Prochlorococcus marinus str. NATL2A: one gene and its partner. The protein of the gene in region 1 interacts with the protein of each later gene in a pairwise test. Links are inferred from orthologs where the notes say so. Each region holds a gene or a part of one and is shown on either strand. Other genes may lie near its edges.

Region 1 (4,812 bases):
GGTTTTAAGTACTTGGGAGATGCCTGTTGATGAAATTGTTAGCAGTGGACCAGATCGAATAATTGTTTATGAGGGAGCTGAGGAGAAATTAAAACAATTAAACAGTGGTTTCCTTGAAAAGCTTGGTGTAGGTAATTCGGGTTGGGAAGAAAGCGAACGAGAACGTTATAGAGTTAATCTTGTCCCAGTTGAAAATCAATTAACCTCTGGCGAGAGTGTCAATGATGATCAAAGACTTCTAGAACAATCCCAAGAAATATTTGAAGAAGAAGAGATGGAATACGTAGAATTGCAAGATTCAGAAGAACAACAATATAATAAAGAATTAAGATATTTAGATGAACCTAATCAGTCATCAATTTATTCTGAAATTGATGAAGATGTAGTAAACTATAGTGAATCAAACTTTAAAAAAAGAACTGACGATTTTCAAGCTAAATTTTCATCTAAAAATACAAAGAATAAATCAAAAATTATAAGAGATGAAGAACCTATGGATGTCGAACCTTTAGAAGATTTAACGATAAATAATTCTCAAGATATGATATCTAATGATAACCAATTAATAGATATTGAAGATCCATGGTAATTAATTTAAAAGCTTTTTTTCTTCAAGAAGATTAATAATTTGATAGCAAAATTTTTTTACAGCACCTTTACTACCCCTTAGTAATTGTAAATCTTCTCTTTGGCCAGATAGTCTTGTAGGTGAATTTAGCCAATCAATAGTTTCTTCAGCTATTTGTGCAGGGGTTATATGTCCAACTCTTTCTGGGACAATCATCTTTTTTGCATATATATTTGGCCAAGCCATATATCCTCTTTTTTTCAGTTTTATAAAGCTAATTAATAGTCCTATGCACCATTTTAATATTGGCAATCTAGCTATTAAACCTATAAATCCATCCCATGCTTCCATGACTGAAATGTGTTGTGTAGGAAGAACAACTATCATTGGAATATTTAATGATCCAAGCTCAGCAGTATTAGCTCCTACTGTTGTTAGTGCGATATCACACTGGCTTAGATCACTATATGCTGGATGCTTTTCTTGTATTAAAATAACTGTAGAATTATTAGTTATCAATACTCCTCTTCCTTCTTTTTTATTGGCTTTTGTAATTGATTTGATTCCAGATTTATATTGTTTTGAAATTGGATTTTTGCTACTACTAAAGTGTTTAAGTTCATTTATATTTGTGGTAGGAGCAAGAGGTATTAGAAACTGACAATCTGGCATTGATTTTGATATTTTATCTGCTACTTCAAGAAAGAATGGAATTCCAATTTTTAGTTTCGCACTTTTTGAACCTGGTAGTAGTGCAATCCACTTTCCAGAGGGGAGTGGATTATCAATTTTTGCAGTTTCAGTTAAGTCAGCGGTTAGGTCTCCTATGACTGAACAACGAGGTTGAATTCGTTTTGGTAATTTATCAACAATCCTTTCGGACATTGCAACAATTCTATTATTCCAAAAAGGCCATCTAGCGATCCACTCGGCATATGTCATATGTAAATATCCCAATCTTGCTGAAAGTAGAACGCTCCAAAATTGATCTCCACCTAAAAAAATTACTAACCCGTTGGATGGCCATGAACCAAATTTTTTAGGGTTTAAAAGAAGTTTCCAGAAATTTTTTGCTTTTATTATTTTTTCAAATTGGAACCATTTTTTTGCAGCAATAATTTCATTACCAGTTGCATTAGGGCATGGAACAAGTACCAAATTTAAAGATTTTGAAGAATTATGTACTCTTGGTTTTAGCTTTATTTGCTTATGAAGCTCTTTAGCAAGTGGATTCACCCAAGTGGCTAGTTCACCCGGTCCATTTGAGACAAAAATAATTGCTAAATGATTATGACTCATTTATTGATGAGCATCAGTATTGAATAATGCGGATGGCGAGACTTGAACTCGCAAGGCCGAAGCCACATGTTCCTTAGACATGCGCGTATACCAATTCCGCCACATCCGCAAGTTAACTCAGTTAAGCACCAAGTAACCCTGATCATAATGCTTAACCTATTAAGCTTCTACTTAATGGGTTTCAATCTTGGGCACCAATCCTGATACGATCCCGCTGAGGACTTAATAATTTTGAATGCCCATAGGCAAACTGCTCATAGCTAATCGTGGCGAAATAGCTTTAAGAATTCTCCGAAGCTGTCGTGAGATGGGGATAGCTACGGTTGCTGTTTACAGTACTATTGATAAAAATGCATTACATGTTCAATTAGCTGATGAAGCTGTATGCGTTGGAGATTCACCTAGCAGTAAAAGTTATCTAAATGTCCCAAATATACTTGCTGCAGCAACATCAAGAGGAGTAGATGCTATTCATCCTGGTTATGGATTTTTAGCTGAGAATGATCGATTTGCAGAGATTTGCGGTGACCACGGTCTTATTTTTGTAGGCCCATCTCCTCATGCAATTCGTTCCATGGGTGATAAGTCGACAGCTAAATCGACTATGCAAAAGGTTGGAGTGCCTACTGTCCCAGGAAGTGAAGGTTTGCTAGATAGTGTTTCAGATGCATCCAAGCTTGCCTCTGAAATGGGTTATCCAGTAATGATTAAAGCAACTGCAGGAGGCGGTGGAAGAGGCATGCGTTTAGTTAATCATTCTGATGAATTGGAGAATCTTTTTAAAGCTGCGCAGGGGGAAGCAGAGGCTGCATTTGGCAACCCTGGCCTATATATGGAGAAATTTATTGATCGCCCAAGGCATGTAGAGGTTCAGATTCTTGCGGATCGATTTGGTAACGTTGTTCACCTCGGAGAACGAGATTGCTCGATTCAAAGACGGCATCAGAAATTGTTAGAGGAATCGCCAAGTCCAGCTTTAGATGATCACCTAAGAATAAGAATGGGAGAAGCGGCAGTTGCAGCAGCAAAAAGCATCAACTATGAAGGCGCTGGAACGGTGGAATTTCTTCTTGATAGGAACGGAAGTTTTTATTTTATGGAAATGAATACTCGAATACAGGTTGAACATCCTGTTACTGAGTTAGTTACCGGTATGGATTTAATTTCAGAACAATTACGTATTGCGGGAGGAGAAAAATTACAATATACACAAGCAGAGATCAAGCTTGAGGGACATGCAATTGAATGTAGAATTAACGCAGAAGATCCAAGTCACAACTTTCGACCTTCCCCAGGAAAAATCACAGGTTGGTTGCCTCCTGGTGGACCGGGCGTAAGGGTAGATAGCCATGTTTACACTGGATACGATATTCCTCCTTTTTATGATTCCTTAATAGGTAAATTAATTGTTTGGGGGAAAGATCGAGAAGCTGCACTAAAAAGGATGGAAAGAGCTTTAAGTGAATGTGCAGTCACAGGAATTACTACTACTATTGATTTTCATTTGAAATTACTTAAAAGAAAAGAATTTATAGAAGGCGATGTTCACACAAAATTTGTTGAACAAGAAATGTTGTAAATAGCTATGAAGATCAGAATATAATTTGAGTTAATAATCCTTGTTGTCCAAGAAATAATTCGCGAAAGAGACTTAAGAGACCTACCCAAATAATTGGAGTAACATCTACTCCACCTATCGGAGCAACAATTTTTCGAGTAAGCACCAATATGGGCTCAGTTGGCAAGAAGATAATTGGCCAAAAACCAGTTCTTAAATCTATTTTTGGATACCATGTCAAAATAATTCGTAGAAGGAATGCCAAGGTAAGCGCACCTATTGAAAAACTCATAAAAAAATGTAGGGTTGGAAGACTTTTAACTAACAGAGGCATCACAAAGCTCAAAGCATTATTGAATAGATGGTCTAAATCATCTTTTATTGCGTAAGATTACTCGGTCTTGCATAAGAATTAGCTGAAATGGCTTTTCATTTATTAAATTTGTTCCTAAGTGCTGGAACTTCTAGTGAAGCTGCTACAAGTTCTGCTGTTGGAATGATTGGGAGTTTTCTTGCGGCTGGAGCTTTGATAGTTGCACCTGCTGCTGCTGCGTTGATCTGGGTTAGCCAAAAAGATGCATTGAGTAGATAGCCCTAGCAAACACCTATTTATGCCATAGACTAATCACAATAGGGTTGGTTTCAGCCTGAAAATGTTTATTTAAGAGGGCAAACTTGGTCAATGCCAGTCTAAATTGGGCCAGCATTGTTGGCATAGTTCTTGCTGTATGCGGAGCTGGCTTATATTTCCTTAGATCTTTTAAGCCAGCATTGGCAAGGGATTATGACGTATTTTTTGCCGCTATAGGTTTACTGTGCGGCGGAATTTTGTTTTTTCAAGGGTGGCGTTTAGATCCAATTCTTCAGTTTGGACAGTTTTTGCTTGCTGGAACCACTGTCTTTTTCGCTTATGAAAGTGTTCGGCTTAGAGGTATTGCAACAGATCAAGCACGAAGATCTTCCTATTTTGATGATGAACCAGAATTGCCCAGATCTTCCAGACGAGGTTTGTCGGATGCAGACTCTGATAGGAATTATGATCGATTTGAGGAATCTCAACCTATCAATAGAAGATTTGCAGGTAGAGAAGATTATCAAGAAGAATATTCAGATGATGAAAATTATGGAAGACGACCATCTAGGGCGGCAATACCTGAGCAGGCTGTAAGTAGAAGGCCAAGAAATATTAGTTCTTCAGAAATCAATTCTCGAGGAACTGAGAGGGACAGGAGAATGGAACGATTTAATTCCGAATCTTCCTCAGATAGAGCATCAAGCTTTGGAGATAGGCGAACTAGTCGACAAGAAACTAGGCAAGGGACTCGTCCTTCAGCAAGTGGTCAAACATCAAGTCGAAGAAGAAATGGAGCGCCTCCTACTCAATCAT
Region 2 (4,830 bases), 1.2 Mb from region 1 along the record:
AAATATATTTAATGCTTCATCCTCAATTATCAATGATGGCTTAACACCAAGCCTTCTGGCGTTTTCCTTGATTATATTTGTACTTCCAACTCTTTTATCAATGGATACTAATTTTAGATTTGGAGATATCCTTAATGCTTCTAAACCAATACTCCCAACTCCACTTCCTATGTCCCAAATTATTCCTTGCTTTGGGAGATTAAGTTCGGCAAGAATTTGAACCCTAACTTCTTTTTTTGTCATTAACCCAGGGCAGTCTGCATTTTGAAGAAAAACTGAATCAACAATTCCAAATAAAGGTAAATCTATTGATTGTATTAGAGGCTCTTCTTTTTTTAAAAGAATCACAAGATGCAATGGATCAAGATCAATTGGGAAATCATCAACAGAAGATATTTTTAGAATTCTTTCATTGATATATCCAAGCCTTTCGAAAGTCCAAAATTCATATTTTTTCTGAAGTTCCAAGGAATCCATTAATTGATAAACCTCCTTAGCTCCTCCTCTATTTGAGTCAGTTAAAACCACAAGTGAAGAAGGAAGCTTTTTAATTGCTTTTTCTAATTGAAGCGGGTCTCTTCCATGAAGACTGATCCATTGTGTATCTTGCCAAGGTTTGCCAAGTTTGGAAAAAGCGAGTTGGAAAGAGGTCGCGGCTGGCTCAAAATAAAGATTTGATAAAGGAAAGTTTTGAATTAATAATCTACCAATCCCAAACCAAAGAGGATCACCACCAGAAAACACAATTGTTTTTTTCTTGTCCTTTTTTAATAGATCTATAAAGTCATTTAGTTTGTCAGTTGAAAAGAACTCGAACTTATTGTTTTTTATATTTTTATCCTTTAACCAAGTTTTGAATGAATCTAAAATTCTTTGAGGACCAGTGATTCTTTCAGCTTTAAAAATTGGTTTTTTTTTAGCTTCAAAAAAACTTTCAACACTTGAAGTATCAATTCCGATTACGTGTATCTGTTTTGACTCATCAGGCATGGTTTAAATGAATGGGCTTAGAAAAATTTCTTTTTTATAGCTTTACTATTTTTTTGATGAAAATCAACTAAAACTTCAATAGTAAGTTTGAAAGTTTTGTGAATCTTAAAAAAAATGAAGCTGAGAAACCCTTACCCAGAAGATCCCGCCTGCATGAAATTTTGATAGCTCTGATTAAGCAACAAAAGGATTTAGAATTAATGGACGATAATGTCCAAATCTTTGAAAATCCTATTAATAATTCAGAAAAACATGACCCTTCCAAAATAGTTGAACGTAATCAACGTATCATTAAGAAATATCAGTCACTCGTTCGCTCAGCAATAGCATTAGATGCCCTACTTGAATCTGAAGATTACAACATTAGTGATGGAAGGATTTCGTAATTCATTTCGTGTAATAATTTCTATTCTTTTGATTTGTTGTTGTTTTTTTACTAGCGCCAATAAAAGTTATGCAGATTCAAAAGTCACTTTAAATGATCAGAAAAAGGAGATTAAAAGAAGCTTAGAGAGCCTCAAAGACTTGGATTACCAAACTTGGCAAATTATCGTCTATCCAAGTTCGAAAGAGTCTAAGAATTTAATTTTGAGAATTGTGGGTTATCCAGGCTCATTAAGGATTGATCATCCAACTAGTTTGATGGTTAATTCAGGTAGAAAGACTTGGGATTTAAAAGACATAACAATAAACAGTAAAATCAATGTTGAAGCTTTGAATGACTCTGCTGTCGAATTTGACCTAAGCACTTTGATTGCTGAGTTGGATAAAAATAGACCTTTGAGATTAAGTTTGCCAGGATTGATAAATGATTTACCAATCCCGCCTTACTTAGTAAGTGAATGGAGATCATTGGCTGAATAAAAATGATTAATTTGGCTGAGGATCAAAAAATATGGGTGCCATGGATGAGACGCTCAATCCAACTGGCTTTATTAGCAGAAGGCAGGACAAGCCCAAACCCCCTAGTTGGATCTATTGTGTTGGATTCGAATGGAAGACTTGTTGGAGAGGGATTTCATTCAGGCGCAGGGAATCCTCATGCTGAAATAGAAGCACTTGCTCAGGCGGGAAAGAAGGCGCTTGATGGAACAATCGTTGTAACTTTAGAACCCTGTTGCCATCAAGGCTTAACACCTCCCTGTACAGAAGCAATAATAAGAGCAGGTCTAAAAAAAGTTGTTGTTGGGATGGTCGATCCTGATCCAAGAGTCTCAGGTAATGGAATCTCAAGATTGAAAGACTCTGGACTTGAAGTAATCGAGGGGGTTTTGAGTCAAGAATGTGAATCAATTAATCGCGAATTTAGTTTTCGAGTTCGTCATGGACGTCCTTGGGGAATTCTAAAATGGGCAATGAGCTTAGATGGAAAAATTGGCTTGCCAAATGGTTGTAGTAAGTGGATTACAGATATTCCTGCAAGGCATTCGGTTCATAGAATTAGATCTAAGTGCGATGCAGTAATAGTTGGAGGAGGAACAGTTCGGGCCGATAATCCACTTTTAACTTCAAGGGAAAAGTTAGATTTTGAGCCATTAAGGGTTGTTTTTTCAAAAACTTTGAACTTGCCTCAATCTGCAAAACTTTGGGATACAAAAATCGCTAGAACAATTATTGCTTATGGGCCAGAGGGTGATGAATCTTTCTTTTCTGATTTGCCAAATGGTCCAGAGAAATTGAGATTGAATTCGAATAATCCATCCGAATTACTCTCCTCACTTGCGAAAAAAGGCTGCAATAAAATTCTTTGGGAATGCGGTCCTCAACTTGCTACAAGTGCAATCGAAGCAAATTGTGTTCAGGAATTAGTAGTTTTTGTAGCACCAAAACTCTTAGGAGGGATGTCTTCGATGAGTCCTTTGAACAATTTTGGGTTTGAATCAATAAGTTCTTCCTATAAATTGCAACATTCTTTTTTAGATCGAAAAGGAGAAGATATCTGTTGGAGACTGATTTTTTAGGGGGTTAATTTTTTAGAATTAGATATTCGTTCGGATCTCCCTCCAGTTAAACAAGTCGATTTGGGAAGAAAATTGTTTAACTTGGTAAGAATTAAGTTTTTGCTAATGCCAATACGACAGGACGAAAATCAACCAAATAAACGCTTTGGAATAATTAATTTAGTTTTAATTGGTTTTGGAGCGCTTCTTCTCTTTAGTAGTTTTTTCCCAAGCCAAAATACACAAGTCCCAAGAGTTCCTTATTCACTTTTCATAAATCAAGTTGATGATGGAGAAGTTAAACGTGCATACATAACACAAGATCAAATTAGATATGAACTTTCTACAGCTGAAGAAGGTGCCCCTTCTGTTTTGGCAACGACTCCAATTTTTGATATGGAGTTACCTCAAAGGCTCGAGAAAAAAGGCGTCGAGTTCGCAGCGGCACCTCCCAAAAAACCCAATATATTCACTACTATTCTTAGCTGGGTAGTACCACCACTAATATTTATTCTTGTTTTACAGTTTTTTGCTCGAAGAAGCATGGGTGGTGGTGGAGCTCAAGGAGCCCTAAGTTTCACAAAAAGTAAAGCTAAAGTTTATGTTCCTGACGATGAATCGAAGGTTACTTTCGCGGATGTTGCAGGAGTTGATGAAGCAAAAGACGAATTAACAGAAATAGTTGATTTCCTCAAGAAGCCACAAAGATATACAGATATTGGTGCAAGAATTCCAAAAGGTGTTTTATTAGTAGGACCACCAGGAACTGGTAAAACTCTCTTATCTAAGGCTGTAGCAGGTGAAGCGGAAGTTCCTTTCTTTATCATTTCTGGTTCTGAATTTGTTGAGTTATTTGTTGGTGCTGGTGCGGCGAGAGTTAGAGATTTATTTGAACAAGCTAAGAAAAAAGCTCCGTGCATAATATTTATCGATGAATTAGATGCTATTGGTAAAAGTAGATCTGGATCAATGGGAGTAGTTGGAGGTAATGATGAAAGAGAGCAAACTCTTAATCAATTACTTACAGAAATGGATGGATTTGCTTCAACTGATAAACCTGTAATTGTCCTTGCAGCGACAAACCAACCTGAGGTGTTGGATGCAGCTCTATTACGTCCAGGTAGATTCGATAGACAAGTTCTTGTGGATAGACCTGATTTATCTGGTAGGAAAACTATTTTAGAAATTTACACAAAGAAAGTAAAACTCTCGGCAAAAATAGATCTTGATAGAATTGCTCAAGCTACAAGTGGATTCGCAGGCGCCGATTTAGCAAACATGGTAAATGAAGCGGCTCTTTTAGCGGCAAGATCTTACCGCTCAGAAGTTGAGCAGCAAGATTTAAATGAAGCCATTGAAAGAGTTGTTGCTGGGCTTGAGAAAAAAAGCAGAGTTTTACAAGACGATGAGAAAAAGATTGTGGCTTATCACGAGGTTGGCCACGCAATAGTGGGACACTTAATGCCTGGTGGAAGCAAAGTGGCAAAAATTTCAATAGTACCAAGAGGTATGAGCGCTTTAGGCTATACTCTCCAACTCCCAACAGAGGAAAGATTCCTAAATTCCAAAGAAGAACTTCAAGGTCAAATCGCTACTCTCCTTGGGGGAAGATCTGCAGAGGAGATAATTTTTGGAAAAGTTACTACAGGTGCTTCAAACGATTTACAAAGAGCAACAGATATTGCTGAGCAAATGGTAGGTACATATGGAATGAGCGATATCCTAGGTCCATTAGCATATGACAAACAAGGAGGAGGTCAATTCCTTGGAGGGAACAATAATCCTAGAAGAGAATTAAGTGATGCTACTGCTCAAGCAATTGATAAAGAAGTCAGAAGCTTGGTAGATGATGCACATGAAAAAGCCCTAAATATCCTAAAAAATAATCTTTCATTACTTG

Evidence for each region.
Region 2: the proteins of accC (region 1) and ribD interact in binary tests that used the Escherichia coli proteins (3 or more experiments, as listed by UniProt). The link is inferred for Prochlorococcus marinus str. NATL2A from one-to-one orthologs.

What each region holds. Positions count from the first base shown.
Region 1 is NC_007335.2:102,024-106,835, forward strand. Bases 1,304-4,274 are described here. They hold accC (acetyl-CoA carboxylase biotin carboxylase subunit), read left to right. Parts: upstream 1,304-2,102; coding sequence 2,103-3,446; downstream 3,447-4,274. Other genes in these bases: PMN2A_RS00495 (hypothetical protein), read right to left, coding at 1,304-1,867; PMN2A_RS00510 (YggT family protein), read right to left, coding at 3,460-3,759; psbX (photosystem II reaction center protein PsbX), read left to right, coding at 3,847-4,017; PMN2A_RS00520 (Ycf66 family protein), read left to right, coding at 4,101-4,274. In the rest of the region: PMN2A_RS00490 (PRC-barrel domain-containing protein), read left to right, coding at 1-589; more of PMN2A_RS00495, read right to left, coding at 590-1,303; more of PMN2A_RS00520, read left to right, coding at 4,275-4,812. UniProt on the Escherichia coli protein: This protein is a component of the acetyl coenzyme A carboxylase complex; first, biotin carboxylase catalyzes the carboxylation of the carrier protein and then the transcarboxylase transfers the carboxyl group to form malonyl-CoA.
Region 2 is NC_007335.2:1,336,330-1,341,159, reverse strand. Bases 915-3,903 are described here. They hold ribD (bifunctional diaminohydroxyphosphoribosylaminopyrimidine deaminase/5-amino-6-(5-phosphoribosylamino)uracil reductase RibD), read left to right. Parts: upstream 915-1,856; coding sequence 1,857-2,951; downstream 2,952-3,903. Other genes in these bases: ftsH (ATP-dependent zinc metalloprotease FtsH), read left to right, coding at 3,057-3,903; PMN2A_RS07360 (DUF3122 domain-containing protein), read left to right, coding at 1,360-1,854; PMN2A_RS07365 (hypothetical protein), read left to right, coding at 1,089-1,376; PMN2A_RS07370 (bifunctional cobalt-precorrin-7 (C(5))-methyltransferase/cobalt-precorrin-6B (C(15))-methyltransferase), read right to left, coding at 915-990. In the rest of the region: more of PMN2A_RS07370, read right to left, coding at 1-914; more of ftsH, read left to right, coding at 3,904-4,830. UniProt on the Escherichia coli protein: Converts 2,5-diamino-6-(ribosylamino)-4(3h)-pyrimidinone 5'-phosphate into 5-amino-6-(ribosylamino)-2,4(1h,3h)-pyrimidinedione 5'-phosphate.